2 regions of the Serratia sp. HNCC26DJ244 genome follow, and region 1 is predicted to be linked to the other one. Evidence: predicted binding sites of a transcription regulator. Region 1 holds the regulator's gene; the other holds the start of a gene.
The links. The regulator CRP, encoded in region 1, controls carbon source genes, mostly activating them, when cyclic AMP is high. The targets are predictions, from matches to a motif close to ATGTGANNNNNNTCACAT.
Positions count from the first base shown of each region.

Region 2: a site for CRP is predicted at 5,040-5,057, ahead of yrbN (protein YrbN). Genes of this name have one in related genera too.

Region 1 covers NZ_JBXUGO010000010.1:19,921-27,568, reverse strand. Annotated here, with positions in the region: gene btsR (two-component system response regulator BtsR) at 1-436, shown strand, start outside; gene AC2A06_RS10100 (aminodeoxychorismate synthase component II) at 439-1,014, shown strand; gene argD (bifunctional acetylornithine/succinyldiaminopimelate transaminase) at 1,091-2,317, shown strand; gene AC2A06_RS10090 (VOC family protein) at 2,512-2,898, shown strand; gene AC2A06_RS10085 (YccS/YhfK family putative transporter) at 2,954-5,026, opposite strand; gene crp (cAMP-activated global transcriptional regulator CRP) at 5,082-5,714, opposite strand; gene AC2A06_RS10075 (OsmC family protein) at 6,158-6,565, shown strand; gene AC2A06_RS10070 (phosphoribulokinase) at 6,756-7,625, opposite strand.
Region 2 covers NZ_JBXUGO010000009.1:136,697-144,344, reverse strand. Annotated here, with positions in the region: gene ubiU (ubiquinone anaerobic biosynthesis protein UbiU) at 1-521, shown strand, start outside; gene AC2A06_RS09910 (U32 family peptidase) at 533-1,411, shown strand; gene yedF (sulfurtransferase-like selenium metabolism protein YedF) at 1,484-1,723, opposite strand; gene yedE (selenium metabolism membrane protein YedE/FdhT) at 1,720-2,934, opposite strand; gene AC2A06_RS09895 (DEAD/DEAH family ATP-dependent RNA helicase) at 3,065-4,963, opposite strand; gene yrbN (protein YrbN) at 4,953-5,033, opposite strand; gene nlpI (lipoprotein NlpI) at 5,202-6,086, opposite strand; gene pnp (polyribonucleotide nucleotidyltransferase) at 6,213-7,648, opposite strand, start outside.

The DNA of each region.
Region 1 (7,648 bases):
GAAACCTGCTGAGCCTCAACGGTTGAATAAAACACTGCAGCGTTTACATCAACGCCGTGCTCCGCAGGATATTGAAGCGCTGGAAGAGAGCGCCGGTTATCTGAAATACATTCCCTGTACCGGCCACAGCCGGATTTATTTGTTGCGCTTCGACGAGGTAATTGCCATTCGTTCCCGCTCAACGGGGGTGTATGTGGTGCGTAATGATGGCATGGAGTGCTTCACTGAACTGACATTACGCACCTTGGAAAATCGCACGCCGTTGGTACGTTGCCATCGGCAATATCTGGTCAATCTTGAGCAGGTTAAAGAGATCCGTTTTGAAGAGAGTGGCGCGGCAGAAATGATTATGTCGGTGGGGGAACCCATACCCGTTAGCCGTCGTTATCTGAAATCGCTGAAAGAAGAGTTGGGTATCGTTTCTAAATTGAGATAACTATGGTTCTGCTGATCGATAACTATGATTCTTTTACTTATAACCTTTATCAGTATTTCTGCGAGCTGGGAGCAGAAGTGCGGGTTAAGCGTAATGATGCACTGCAACTGGCCGATATTGAGCAGTTGGCTCCGCAGCATTTGGTGATCTCCCCCGGCCCCTGTACGCCGAATGAGGCGGGTGTTTCATTGGCGGCTATCCGCCATTTTGCCGGTAAATTACCTATCCTCGGGGTTTGCCTGGGGCATCAGGCGATCGGTCAGGCGTTTGGTGCTGATGTGGTGCGTGCGCGGGCGGTGATGCATGGTAAAACGTCGGCTATTCGCCATACTGGGCAGGGCGTTTTTAAGGGACTGAATAATCCGTTGACGGTTACCCGTTATCATTCGCTGATATTGGATGCCGCCACATTGCCAGATTGTTTTGAGGTGACCGCCTGGAGTGAACGTGATGGTGAGCGTGATGAAATTATGGGTATCCGCCATCGCACGTTGGCTCTGGAAGGGGTGCAATTTCATCCAGAGAGCATTCTGAGCGAACAGGGGCATCAACTGTTGGATAATTTCCTTAAAATTTAAGTTTGCTCTCGCTTGGTTTTTTATGCATATTTTGTGATTATATTTTCACTTGATAGCTATTCGTCTGGAGCCAGTAATGAGCGAAAAAACCGTCGTCAATCGCAGTACTTTTGATCAGGTGATCCTGCCTGTTTATGCACCCGCACAGTTTGTGCCAGTAAAAGGCCAAGGCAGCCGAGTGTGGGATCAGCAAGGGAAAGAGTATGTTGATTTCTCGGGGGGGATTGCGGTAACGGCGTTGGGACACTGCCATCCCGCACTGGTCGCCGCGTTAAAACAGCAGGGTGAAACCCTGTGGCATACCAGCAATGTATTCACCAATGAACCCGCATTGCGTTTGGCAACCAAGCTGATCAAAGCTACCTTTGCTGACCGGGTGTTTTTTGCCAACTCCGGCGCTGAAGCCAATGAAGCGGCTTTCAAGCTCGCTCGTCACTATGCCATCACTCGCCACAGCCCCTATAAAACCAAGATTATTGCCTTTAATAATGGATTCCATGGTCGCACGCTGTTTACGGTTTCCGTGGGTGGGCAGGCAAAATATTCTGATGGTTTTGGCCCGAAGCCCGCGGATATCATCCATGTACCGTTTAATGATTTGGCCGCAGTGAAAGCGGTAATCGACGATCACACCTGTGCGGTGGTGATGGAGCCGATACAAGGGGAAGGCGGTATCACGGTGGCTGATGCGACGTTCCTCAAAGGGGTGCGTGAATTGTGCGACAAGTATCAGGCGTTGCTGGTGTTTGATGAAGTGCAAAGTGGCATGGGGCGTAGTGGCAAGCTGTTTACCTATATGCATTACGATGTTACCCCGGATATCCTGACTACCGCTAAGGCGCTAGGGGGCGGCTTCCCGGTGAGTGCGATGTTGACCACTGAGGAGATTGCCGCAGTGATGCAGGTGGGTACACATGGCACCACTTATGGGGGTAATCCACTGGCCTGCGCAGTGGCAGAAGCCGCATTGGACGTTATCAATACGCAGGAAGTGTTGAGTGGCATTGAACAACGCCGGGGCGTATTTGAACGCGCTTTGCAGGCGATTAATAAGAAGTACGCTATTTTCAGTGATATTCGCGGCATGGGCTTATTGATTGGCGCAGAGTTGAAGGCGGAATACCACGGCAAAGCGCGAGATTTTCTTACTGCGGCAGCAGCCCGTGGTTTGATGATCCTCAATGCTGGGCCAAATGTGATCCGTTTTGCACCTTCCCTGGTGGTGGAGTTGCAAGATATTGATAAAGGTATGGCGCTGTTTGAATTGGCGGTACAGGATGTGGTGAATGCCAGCAACCAATAATCGTCAAGACAAGTCGGCCGAGAACAAGAAGATGGCGGTAGACTGGTCTAACAAGGCGGTGAATGTGCTTGGAACCTCAATTCCAACTTAATTCGATGATGCGACATGTTCTTCTCTTTGGAATACTTAACCAAAGTTGAGGGTAACATGACGCATCATTGCTTTGATGGGTGATGGACAGACGAGGACATAAGATGAAAATAGAACACTTGGACCATTTAGTCTTGACCGTTAACAGTGTCGAACGCAGTTGCGACTTTTACCATCAGGTTCTTGGTTTTGATATTGTCACCTTTCGGGGGAACCGCAAAGCGTTAGTCTTTGGGCAGCAAAAGATTAACCTGCATCAGGTCGGTGAGGAGTTTCTCCCTAATGCAGGCCATCCGACGCCCGGATCCGCCGATTTGTGTTTTATCTGTGCGACACCCCTACGGCAAGTTGTTGAGGAGTTAGTTAAATTAGGGGTAACAATAGAACAAGGGCCGATAGAGAGGACGGGGGCTATCGGCTCAATTATGTCACTCTATATTAGGGACCCCGACAATAATTTGATCGAAATTGCTAATCAAATACCCGTATAGACACCGTGGCCTGACAAAGAGCTGTTAGCGGCTTTTTATCCAGAGTTTAGCCTAGTCACTTATCCCGTAGTTTCCGTTTTAGCCAGAGACCATGATGTGGGCGCTGGCGCCAAGCTAGCGAAGAGATGGTATGCATTAACGCCAAGTGGGAAAGAATACGCTGTAAGTGACGTTCCATTTCGCTAATGGGCATATTGGGTTGTAAAACCGGTGGGCGCATAACGCTGTTGCTGACGCTTGGGCCATCATATTCCAGCCGCTGCTGACAACTTTGCAGCGCGATTTCACAACTTTGCAGATACTCTTCCGCCAACTGGGGTGTCAGCATGTAATGTTCACGGGCCAGAATGGTCATGGCATTGAGGTGTTCGACAATAAACTGACTGTGGGTGATCCACAAACGCATATCTGCCAGATAATTTGATTCAAAACCCGGCTCCTGCATTGCCTGATTGAGCGAAGTAAATAAGGCATTGTGTGACTGGTTTACCTGCATCCGCGCATAAGCCAGTTTGCTTGGGTCCGGCTCTTGTTCTTCCAGTAATAAACGTAATGCGGCCTGATCCTGTTCCAGCGCCTGGTGAGCGTTTTTGCGTAGTAGACCGCTTTGCCATTGTGGCCATAACCAGATCGTTCCACCAAAGACCAACACACAACCAATCAAGGTATCAATCAGCCGAGGTATCAGTAAATGACTGCCGCTGAGATCCAGTATTTGCAAGGTATAGACGGCGGTAATGGTGAATCCGGTTACTGCCAGCCCATAGTTTTTACGCAAGAACAGATAAGCGGTGAGGGTGATTGCCAGCATAATGCTTAGCGTCACATATTCTGGTAACTGCAGTTGCAAAAGCCCTGCTGCAATCACCAGCCCAATCAGGGTGCCGAGGGCACGGTGCTGTATTCTTACTCGTGTAGCGTTATAACCGTTCTGGCTGACAAACATGATGGTCAGTAAGATCCAATAGGGTTTTGGCAGATGCAACAGCAGGCCTAGGCTACTGCCTACAGCCAATATGACCCCCAGTCGGGCTGCATTGCGTAGTGCGTTGGATTTGAACGATAAATAGCTTACCACTGCAGGCCAGAAGGGTAACCGTGACTGGTTGGCCATCAGGTCTCGACGATAAAGAGGACGCTGTGTACGTAACAGGCGAGCAATACGGCTGAAATGGTAGTAACAAAACTGGCCAACGGGATTATCAGCATGCCGTGTAGCCACTTTCTCCAGCGCGGCCAATTCGTGTTTCATGCTAAAAAGGCGGGAGTGCCGATGATAGAGGATATCTTCTGCGACAACGCGCAAACGTGCAGCGATTACTTGAGCATTACGACGAATGATCGCCTCAGCTTGACTCTGCTCCACCAATTTTTGCACTTCTTCTGGCTGGTGTAGGCTGACACTAATGTGTTCTTGCAGGTCGAGTGCCACTTGGAACGTTCGTTGCAGGCGTTTTTGCTCCATATTATTGGCGTGTGGCAGAAAGTTAATCTGCTGATACAGCAAACTGATCAGGTCCATCACTTGCTGTTGGCGTTGCAACAGTGGCGGTAGCGCGGTTTCAGGATCAGTATGTTGGGTCAGCAGCGAATATTTGGCTTCAAAATAATCAGCTAACTGTATATAGAGTTGGTTTAAAGATTCACGGATTGGCTGTTCTTTCCATAATTTAAACCAAAACCAAGTGAACAGGCCGTACCAGAGAGTGCCTACGGCATACAGTAGCGGGGCATACCAAATAGGTAGGCCATCCATGCTCAGAGAGAAAATGGCCGCAACCAGTGCGGCGGGCAGCAAGCGTGCATGTAGTGGGCTGATTTCCCCGCTGACACCCAGCAATAGCGCCATAGCAAGCATCAGTAAGGGTAATGGGATATGCCACAACAGCGCCTGTTGCAACAAAACACAGCTGAGAGCGAACAGTGCCCCGCCGATTATCAGGCGCTTGAAAAAACGCTTATGGGGGGTATCCAGCCCGGCGATATTGCAACAGACAGGCACTAACGAGAACAACAGCCCCTGTTGCAGGTGGCCCAGCAGTAAACCCACAACGACAGGCAGGCACAACACCAACGTTTGTCGCAGGGCATAGTTCACTTCTGGATGGTAGATCAGGCGGCGCCACATGTTTTGCTGTTCAGCAGACAAAGAACGGCGCATTGCAGCGCCGTTTCTTTAATGATTAACGGGTACCGTACACGACAATGGTTTTGCCATGAGCGGAAATCAAATTTTGATCTTCAAGCATTTTCAAAATGCGGCCAACAGTTTCACGTGAACAACCGACGATCTGACCAATTTCCTGGCGGGTAATTTTGATTTGCATACCATCCGGGTGAGTCATCGCATCAGGCTGTTTTGCCAGGTTCAGCAAGGTTTGTGCGATACGGCCAGTCACATCAAGAAAAGCGAGGTTACCTACCTTCTCTGAGGTGACTTGCAGGCGACTTGCCATTTGTGCAGATAGGCGCATCAGAATATCCGGGTTAACCTGAATGAGCTGGCGAAATTTCTTATAGGAAATTTCAGCTACTTCACAGGCACTTTTCGCCCTTACCCAGGCACTTCGTTCCTGGCCTTCTTCAAATAATCCAAGCTCGCCGATGAAATCCCCCTGATTTAGGTAGGAGAGGATCATCTCTTTGCCTTCTTCATCCTTAATCAACACCGCGACGGAACCTTTGACGATGTAGTAAAGAGTTTCCGCTTTTTCACCTTGATGAATCAGCGTACTCTTTGATGGATATTTGTGGATGTGGCAATGAGACAGGAACCATTCAAGAGTCGGGTCTGTTTGCGGTTTGCCGAGAACCATGCGCTATTATCCTCTGTTGTTATCGCTGCCTTGTATCACAGGGGTCAGAGTTCCCTGTAAAACGTGCTTATAGCCTGATGTTTTAGTTGTGGCTATCAACAGGTTTTGAGGTGAGGTATATCCCCGTTGTCACTCAAGCCGTAGTAGACTCGTTCGTTTGTCGCCTACCGGCATTTTGAACGAATCTGGGTAAAAAAATCACTTATACACTAGCATATTAACTCGTATTAAGTGCTGCAAGCTAGGTTCCATTAACTCACCAATGATCTTAGGATATATCCCTGAAATTGATGCCATGAAAAAAGTATTGCAGCTGTGTTTGTAGCACAGAGTGAGGCGGGTGTCTTGTGTTGTCTCGTTTCAGCATGATTAGTGTCAGGTTTCGTTGTCAGTTTCTCTATGAAAGCGTACGTTGATTTTAAAAAATAATCGGAGTGAACAATATGCAGGCAAGAGTGAAGTGGGTAGAAGGGCTGACATTTTTGGGGGAGTCTGCTTCCGGCCATCAGATTTTGATGGATGGTAATGCGGGTGATAAGGCCCCAAGCCCAATGGAAATTGTGTTGATGTCTGTGGGGGGCTGCAGCGCTATCGATGTGGTGTCGATCTTGCAAAAAGGCCGCAATGATGTGCGCGATTGTGAGGTGAAACTGACTTCAGAACGCCGTGAAGAGGCACCTCGACTGTTTACCCACATCAATCTGCATTTTATTGTCACCGGAAAAGGGCTAACCGAAAAGGTGGTGGAACGTGCAGTAGACCTTTCTGCCGAAAAATATTGCTCCGTTTCCCTGATGTTGGGCAAAGCGGCCACTATTACCCACAGTTTTGAAATCCATGAAGTTGATTGAGCACTACTCTGTGTCATGTTGACACGGAATAACGCTAAGCATCGCCGTGCCGTTTTGGGCTGCGGCGATTTTTGTGTAAACGTTGTGTCTGCGGCAGACTGTCGATAGGGCGTGTCACCCGCTTGGATTGCAGATGAAACGGAGTATTACGGGCGTGAGATTAATCGTCGCCCACCTACATGATTCGATATTATTCGATTTTCTTGCCTTCCAGTAGCCGTTGCACCAGTGGCGTCATAATCAGCTCCATTGCCAGCCCCATTTTACCACCAGGTACCACCAACGTATTGATATGTGAAATAAATGACCCTTGCAACATGGCTAGAAGATAGGGGTAATCGATCTGTTCCAAGCCACGGAAATGGATCACCACCAGGCTTTCATCCAGCGAGGGGATCGCTTTGGCCGCAAAGGGATTGGACGTATCCACGGTGGGAACCCGCTGGAAATTGATATGGGTTCGTGAAAATTGTGGCGTGATGTAGTTGATATAATCTTCCATTGAACGGACCACAGAATCCATCACGGCTTCACGGGAGTGACCGCGTTCGCCAGTATCGCGAACTAACTTTTGCATCCACTCCAGGTTAACGATGGGGACGACCCCCACCAGCAGGTCAACATGCTTGGCTACGTCGATTTGATGGGTGACTACGCCACCATGCAATCCTTCGTAAAACAGGACATCGGTTGGTGATGGCAAGGGTTCCCAAGGGGTAAAGGTGCCCGGTACCTGGTTGTAAGGGACGGCTTCATCATAGGTGTGCAGGTATTTACGTGACTGCCCAGTGCCATTTTTACCGTATTGGATAAAGCTCTGTTCCAGTAGGTTAAAGTCATTAGCCTCTGGGCCGAGATAGCTGATATGACGACCAAGATCGCGTGCTTTACGGATTTCCGCATCCATTTCAGGTCGGGTATAGCGGTGAAAACTGTCCCCCTCCAGTTGCGCTGCACTGATTTTCAACTGTTGAAAAATTTTGCGAAACGCCAGACTGGTGGTAGTGGTACCCGCGCCACTGGAGCCGGTCACTGCGATAATGGGGTGTTTGGCAGACATGGTGTTTTGTCACTCCGTATTAA
Region 2 (7,648 bases), on a different contig from region 1:
CGTTAGAGGTTTTTGCCTTTGGTAGCTTATGCATCATGGCTGAAGGGCGCTGTTACCTCTCCTCTTATTTGACCGGTGAATCCCCCAATACCATTGGTGCCTGTTCCCCGGCGCGCTTTGTACGCTGGCAACAAACTGCACAAGGGATGGAGTCGCGGCTGAATAATGTGCTGATTGATCGCTATCAGGATGGCGAAAATGCCGGTTATCCAACGCTGTGTAAAGGCCGCTATCTGGTGGATAACGTGCTTTATCACCCGCTGGAAGAACCTACCAGCCTCAATACGCTGGAATTGTTACCAGAGTTATTAGCCGCCAATATTGCGTCGGTGAAAATTGAAGGCCGTCAACGCAGCCCAGCCTATGTCAGCCAAGTAGCACGGGTTTGGCGTCAGGCGATTGATCGCTGTATCGCCAATCCGGCTACTTATCAGCCAGACGCCGCCTGGATGGAAACGCTCGGCGCGATGTCAGAAGGGACCCAAACCACACTGGGTGCCTATCACCGCAAATGGCAGTAGTGAGAGAAACCATGAAATATGCATTAGGCCCAGTGCTCTACTACTGGCCAAAAACCGAGGTGGAAGCCTTTTATCAGCAAGCCGTTAATAGTAGCGCCGATATTATCTATCTGGGCGAATCTGTCTGCACCAAACGGCGTGAGATGAAAGTCACCGAATGGCTGGCGCTGGCGCAGGAGATCGCCAAATCCGGTAAGCAGGTGGTGATATCCACGCTGGCACTGTTGCAGGCCCCTTCGGAATTGAACGAATTAAAGCGTTATGTGGAAAATGGCGAATTTCTGATTGAAGCCAATGATCTCGGTACTGTGAATATGGCGGCGGAACGCGGTCTGCCGTTTGTCGCCGGGCACGCGCTCAATTGTTACAACGGCTATACACTGCGTCTGTTACACAAACAAGGCATGATACGTTGGTGTATGCCGGTGGAGTTGTCTCGCGACTGGCTAGCCAACTTGCTGCAACAATGTGATGAATTGGGGTTCCGCCAGCAGTTTGAAGTGGAAGTGCTCAGCTATGGTCACCTGCCGTTGGCTTACTCCGCGCGCTGTTTTACCGCTCGCTCAGAAAACCGGGGCAAAGACGAATGTGAAACCTGCTGCATTAAATATCCCCAGGGCAGAGTGGTTAACTCACAAGAGAATCAACAGGTGTTCGTGCTCAATGGTATTCAAACCCTGAGTGGTTACTGTTACAACCTGGGCAATGAACTCGCCGGTATGCAGGGATTGGTGGATGTGGTGCGCCTGTCACCAGAAAATGCGGAGACGCTGGCCTTGATTGACCGTTTCCGCGCTAACGAGCAAGGTCAACAGCCCTTGGCATTAACCGATCACGCGCAATGTAATGGCTACTGGCGGCGCGTTGCCGGGTTAGAGTTGGTGCAGTAAGGCTTCTCCAATACTCAAAATACTCAGGGGGCCAGAAACCACTGGCCCCCTGATGCCACTCAGTTGATTCGATCAGCGCTGGATCAAATAACGAATGGTTGGCCCATCCTGCTGAATGTCCAATACGGTGTAACCGTGGTTACGCGCATCCAGTGGGATATTGTTAATCGACTGCGGACAATCGCTAATCACTTCCAGTATTTCACCCGCTTTAAGCTGTGGCATCGCCTCTAATGTGGCAACCGCCGGGTAGGGGCAAGGTTCTCCCACCATATCCAGGCGATAATCCGGCACTATTTCAGCCTGTTTCATCCTTCACTCCTTAAATTCACCGTCTGGGTGTCGTGTTTATTACGGAAAAAGCGTTTCTCCCACCACAGCATGGCGGCAAAAGCGATGCCCAACATCAGGTAAGTGACCAACAATCCGCCAATCGGCCCAAAGGCTTCCAGCAGGTTAACCTTGCTATAATTAGTCGCCAGTGCAGGTGCCAGGTCATCCCAAAAATAGGCCAGTAGCGTAGCACCGATAATATTGCCGAAGCCGACCCACCAGTAATGAACTTGCCCTTCAACCGCACGATACATCCAGCCAGTTTCACAACCACCCGCCAGGACAATACCGAAGCCAAACAGCAGGCCACCTAACACGGCATTTGGCCCTGCCCACATGATTTTGGGCGCAACCCCCAACTGCACGTAACTGAAGATGCCAATGGCACTCACCATCATCCCCAGAATTATCGCCTTGGCCATATGGGTGCGCCCTGTGATCCACAGGTCACGAAATGCCGAAGTAAAGCAGATCTGGGCCCGTTCAATCAACAAACCGAACCCTATGCCAAACAGCATAGCGATACCTAACTTGGGTGCATCAAACAGTGTCCATAATGACCAGGCCAGCGCGAGGAAAAAAATCACCATCCCCAAGCGAAAGCGGTAGCGAGCCTGCTGAGGTTTTTGCGTCAGTGGGGAAGCGGTGTTCACTTTTTGCAATTTGAGCGGAATACGAAACATCGGCAGCAGGGTGAATTTAGCGCCAAAATAAGAGCCTACTGCGGTTGCCAGTGCAAAGAACCAGGCATGTAGTGAGAACTGCGGAATCCCAGTAAAAAAGGCGGCCAGATTACACCCCATGGCCAGGCGCGCACCAAACCCCGCTATGATGCCCCCCAGCAACGCTTGTGCAATGCGAATACGGTGCTGTGGCATACGTAATTTAACATTGTTGGCCCATAATGCCGCTGCGATACAACCGGCAAACATGCCAATAATCATCCGCCCATCAATGCGTTCCAGTGGCGTCCCTTGCAAGCCGATGACCTTGAAGTAGCCCCACTGTTCAGGATGGAAACCCAACCCCTGCAATAGATGCCCGCCCCAACGCGTGAATTCGCCCGTCACGGCCCAGAAAGTACCAGTCAGACCGAAATAATAAGTCGAGAGCAGCCCTGCGGCGATCACCGCCGGCAACGGTGCCCAAAATCGTACCAGGTACTGAGATTTGAATTGCTGCCAGTGCATGGCATCTCCTACGCATATCAGACGACAAAAACCCGGCAATAATACGCCACTTTGCTTTATTCGCGGTTGTTCAGGCGAAAAAAAACCAGCTAGAAAGCTGGTTTTCTGAGGATAATCACCAAATCAATGATTATGCATCACCAAAACGGCGACGTGGTGTGCTAGGTGCGGCATCGCTACGGCGTGGCGCTGGTTTGCCATCGCGGTTGAAATTACCACCACGGCGTTCACCACCTGCATTGCCACCTTCACGGCGCTCACCAAAAGAGCGGCGTGGAGCAGCAGGAGCACCATCACGACGCTCACGGCGTTCATGAGGTTGTGCATCACCAAGCAGTTGCATGTTCATCGGTTTATTCAGAATGCGGGTACGAGTGAAGTGATTCAGGATCTCGCCCGGCATACCTTTTGGCAACTCAATGGTTGAGTGAGAAGCAAACAACTTGATGTTACCGATGTAACGGCTGCTGATGTCGCCTTCGTTAGCAATCGCGCCAACAATATGACGAACTTCCACACCGTCATCACGGCCCACTTCAATGCGATACAACTGCATTTCACCCACGTCACGGCGCTCACGACGTGGACGATCGCCACCTTCGCGACTATCTGGACGAGCATCACGACGACCACGGTCAGCACGGTCACCACGACCACGATCATCACGGTCATTGAACTCACGACGCTGACGCGGTTTGAATACCGGATCAGGTGGCAGGATCAACGGACGCTCACCCTGTGCCATTTTCAGCAAAGCGGCGGCCAAGGTTTCCATCTCCAGCTCTTCAGCCGGTTGCAGCTTAGCCAACAGCGCACGGTACATATCCAGATCACTGCTTTCCAGCTGTTGCTGTACTTTGGCTGCGAACTTAGCCAGACGGCGTTCACCCAAAAGCGCTGCATTCGGCAGTTCCACTTCAGGGATGGTCAGCTTCATGGTGTGTTCAATGTTACGCAGCAAGCGGCGCTCACGGTTTTCCACGAACAACAATGCGCGGCCAGCACGGCCAGCACGGCCAGTACGACCAATACGGTGAACGTAAGACTCTGAATCCATAGGGATATCATAGTTTACTACCAGGCTGATACGCTCAACATCCAAGCCACGAGCAGCAACGTCGGTGGCGATCAGAATATTCAAGCGACCATCTTTCAAACGCTCCAGTGTCTGCTCACGCAGTGCCTGGTTCATGTCGCCGTTGAGTGCTGCACTGTTGTAGCCGCTACGCTCCAAGGCTTCCGCCACTTCCAGCGTGGCATTTTTGGTACGCACGAAGATGATCGCTGCGTCAAAATCTTCAGATTCCAGGAAACGCACCAGCGCTTCGTTCTTACGCATACCTTGCACCGTCCAGTAACTCTGGCTGATGTCCGGGCGAGTGGTCACGTTAGATTGGATGCGAACTTCCTGCGGATCTTTCATAAAACGGCGTGTAATACGGCGGATCGCTTCCGGCATGGTGGCAGAAAACAGAGCGGTCTGATGTTCCGCTGGGATCTGCGCCATAATGGTTTCTACGTCTTCAATAAAGCCCATGCGTAGCATTTCATCGGCTTCATCCAGCACCAGACCTTTCAAGCTGGAAAGGTTCAAGGTACCACGCTTGAGGTGATCCAACAGGCGGCCAGGCGTACCGACCACAATTTGTGGCCCTTGGCGCAAAGCGCGCAATTGTACGTCATAACGCTGGCCACCGTACAAGGCGACAACATTGACGCCATGCATATGTTTGGCGAAATCAGCCATGGCTTCAGAAACCTGAACGGCCAGTTCGCGTGTCGGTGCCAACACCAGAATTTGTGGTGCTTTTAACGCCGCATCCAAGTTATGCAGCAGGGGCAGCGAGAACGCTGCAGTTTTGCCGCTACCAGTCTGGGCCATACCCAGCACATCGCGGCCATTTAACAGGTGAGGAATACACTCAGCCTGAATCGGTGATGGTTTTTCATAGCCCAAATCAGTCAGGGCAGCAATGATCGGTGCAGATAGGCCCAGATCAGCAAAAGAAGTTTCAAACTCAGTAGTCATGTAAACGTGTCTCATTAATGATGGCAGCCAGTTTACATAACTCGTCGAGAAAACTTTCAGTCGTTTTCATTTAAAAGTGTGAACCGGCTCAAATTTGTTTATAAAACAGACAAAAAGCCCTCGCCCGCCAAGGCGATAATTTTTGGTCAAAAACCAATGTATCTCAGGCTGAGATCCTCTATTTTCCAGGCTGTGCGTTAGCGGCAACTCGAAATTTATTGGATATAGTGTCTGTCAGCTATTGTTGGTCGGATTCCGATAGGTCGTCTTGTTCTTGGCCCAGTAGAGCCAATTCCAACAATGCATAGCGGTGCTCAACAAAGTTATGAACGTTGTTAGCTACCGTCAGTTTGAACAACGCTGTAGCGCTGTCCTTATCCCCCAGACTTAGGTAATACTTACCTAAATAGAAGTTTGTTTCACTGAGATGTTCAGCGAGCGAAGTGTTATCCGTTGTATCTGCCTTGAGTCTTTCCATCAGCGTGCTTTCACTGATTTTACCCAGGTAGAATTCGACAATATTCCATCCCCATTGCCCTCTGTCCGCTTTATCATAACGCTGCTGGAGCGAAACGCTGGCTGCCTTGGGATCAACACTTCTTTCCACCAGGTAAAGCCATAACGAACGGAAGGGATCGTTTGGGTCGTCTTGATAAAACGCCTGCAGATCATCCTGCGCCAACAGGAAGCGGCCACCATAATACAGTGCAATGCCCCGGTTTAAACGCGCGTAGTTGTAAGTTGGATCAAGCTCTAGTACAGAATCAAACGCTTCATACGCGGCATCAAAATTGCCTGCCTGCGTGAAGTAAATGCCAAGATAGTTAAAAACTTCCGGCATATCAGGACGTATCGCCAGCGCTTGCGAAAAATCGTTGCGCGCTAGAGCACGTAGCCCGAGGCTATCATACAGCACTCCGCGCTCATATAAAAGCTGTGCGCGTTCATCATTAGTCAGTGCTTGGCTGGCAAGTATCTGTTCCATGCGCGCCAAGATCACTTCCTGCTGCAATGTGGGCTGCAACGGAATAGCCAGAACGTCATCTTTACGCCAATCATTGTTGCTGCATCCTGCCAGCCAAAGTGCTGTCGCAACGTAACACCAGCGCAAGAAAGGCTTCATTTCTTACTCCCAAAAACAAACATTGGCTGAACGTCCTGTCCTCCGCTTGCTAAAACGCGAGCATCCTACCCGCACGATGATAACAGCCCCGCCGCGAAGGCGGGGGCTGTAAAGTTATTGATACACTTATTCTGCTTCTGGCGCAGGAGCTGCAGACGCTTCTGGCGCTGTGGCTTCTTTGATGCTCAGGCGTACACGGCCCTGGCGATCAACTTCCAGTACCTTGACCGGAACTTCTTGGCCCATCTGCAGATAGTCAGTCACTTTCTCAACACGCTTGTCGGCAATTTGAGAAATATGCACCAGACCTTCTTTGCCGCCGCCGATGGCCACGAAAGCACCAAAATCAACGATACGGGTCACTTTACCCTGGTACACACGGCCAACTTCGATCTCAGCAGTGATCTCTTCGATGCGACGAATAGCATACTTCGCTTTATCGCCATCGGTAGCAGCAATTTTCACTGTACCGTCATCTTCAATTTCAATGGTGGTGCCGGTTTCTTCAGTCAACGCACGGATAACCGAACCACCTTTACCAATCACGTCTTTAATCTTGTCTGGATTGATCTTGATGGTATGGATACGCGGTGCAAACTCAGAAATATCACCACGAGGCGTGCTGATAGCCTGCTCCATCACACCCAGAATGTGCAAACGTGCACCCTTGGCCTGATTCAGCGCCACCTGCATGATCTCACGGGTGATGCCTTCAATTTTGATGTCCATCTGCAGTGCGGTGATACCTTCACGGCTACCGGCAACTTTGAAGTCCATGTCTCCCAAGTGATCTTCGTCACCCAGAATATCAGACAGAACCACAAAATTATCCTGCTCTTTCACCAAGCCCATGGCGATACCCGCAACCGCAGACTTGATTGGCACACCAGCATCCATCAGTGCTAGAGAAGCACCGCAGACCGAAGCCATAGAGGAAGAACCATTGGATTCAGTGATTTCAGACACTACACGTACTGTGTACGGAAAATCTTCCGGCTTAGGCATCATAGCCAATACGCCGCGTTTTGCCAGGCGACCATGGCCAATTTCACGACGTTTAGGCGAACCGACCATGCCGGTTTCACCCACCGAGTACGGAGGGAAATTGTAGTGGAACAGGAAGCTGTCGGTTTTTTCGCCCATCAGCTCATCGATGATCTGTGCGTCACGCGCGGTGCCCAGCGTGGCGGTAACCAGAGCCTGGGTTTCACCACGGGTAAACAGTGCAGAACCGTGAGTACGAGGCAGAACACCGGTACGTACGTCCAGACCACGGATCATGTCTTTTTCGCGACCATCAATACGTGGTTCGCCACGCAGTACGCGACTACGCACCACTTGTTTCTCAACATCACCCAGAATGTCCTGGATTTCACCGGCATCCAGTGTTTCATCTTGTGCCAGCAGTGTTTCCACTACGCTGTCTTTAACCGCATCAACTTGAGCATAACGCGCTTGCTTCTCAGTAATGTGGTAAGCATCGCCCAAGCGGCTTTCAGCCAGTTCGGCTACACGAGCATGCAGCGCTTCGTTGATTGGCGCAGGCTGCCAATCCCACTTCG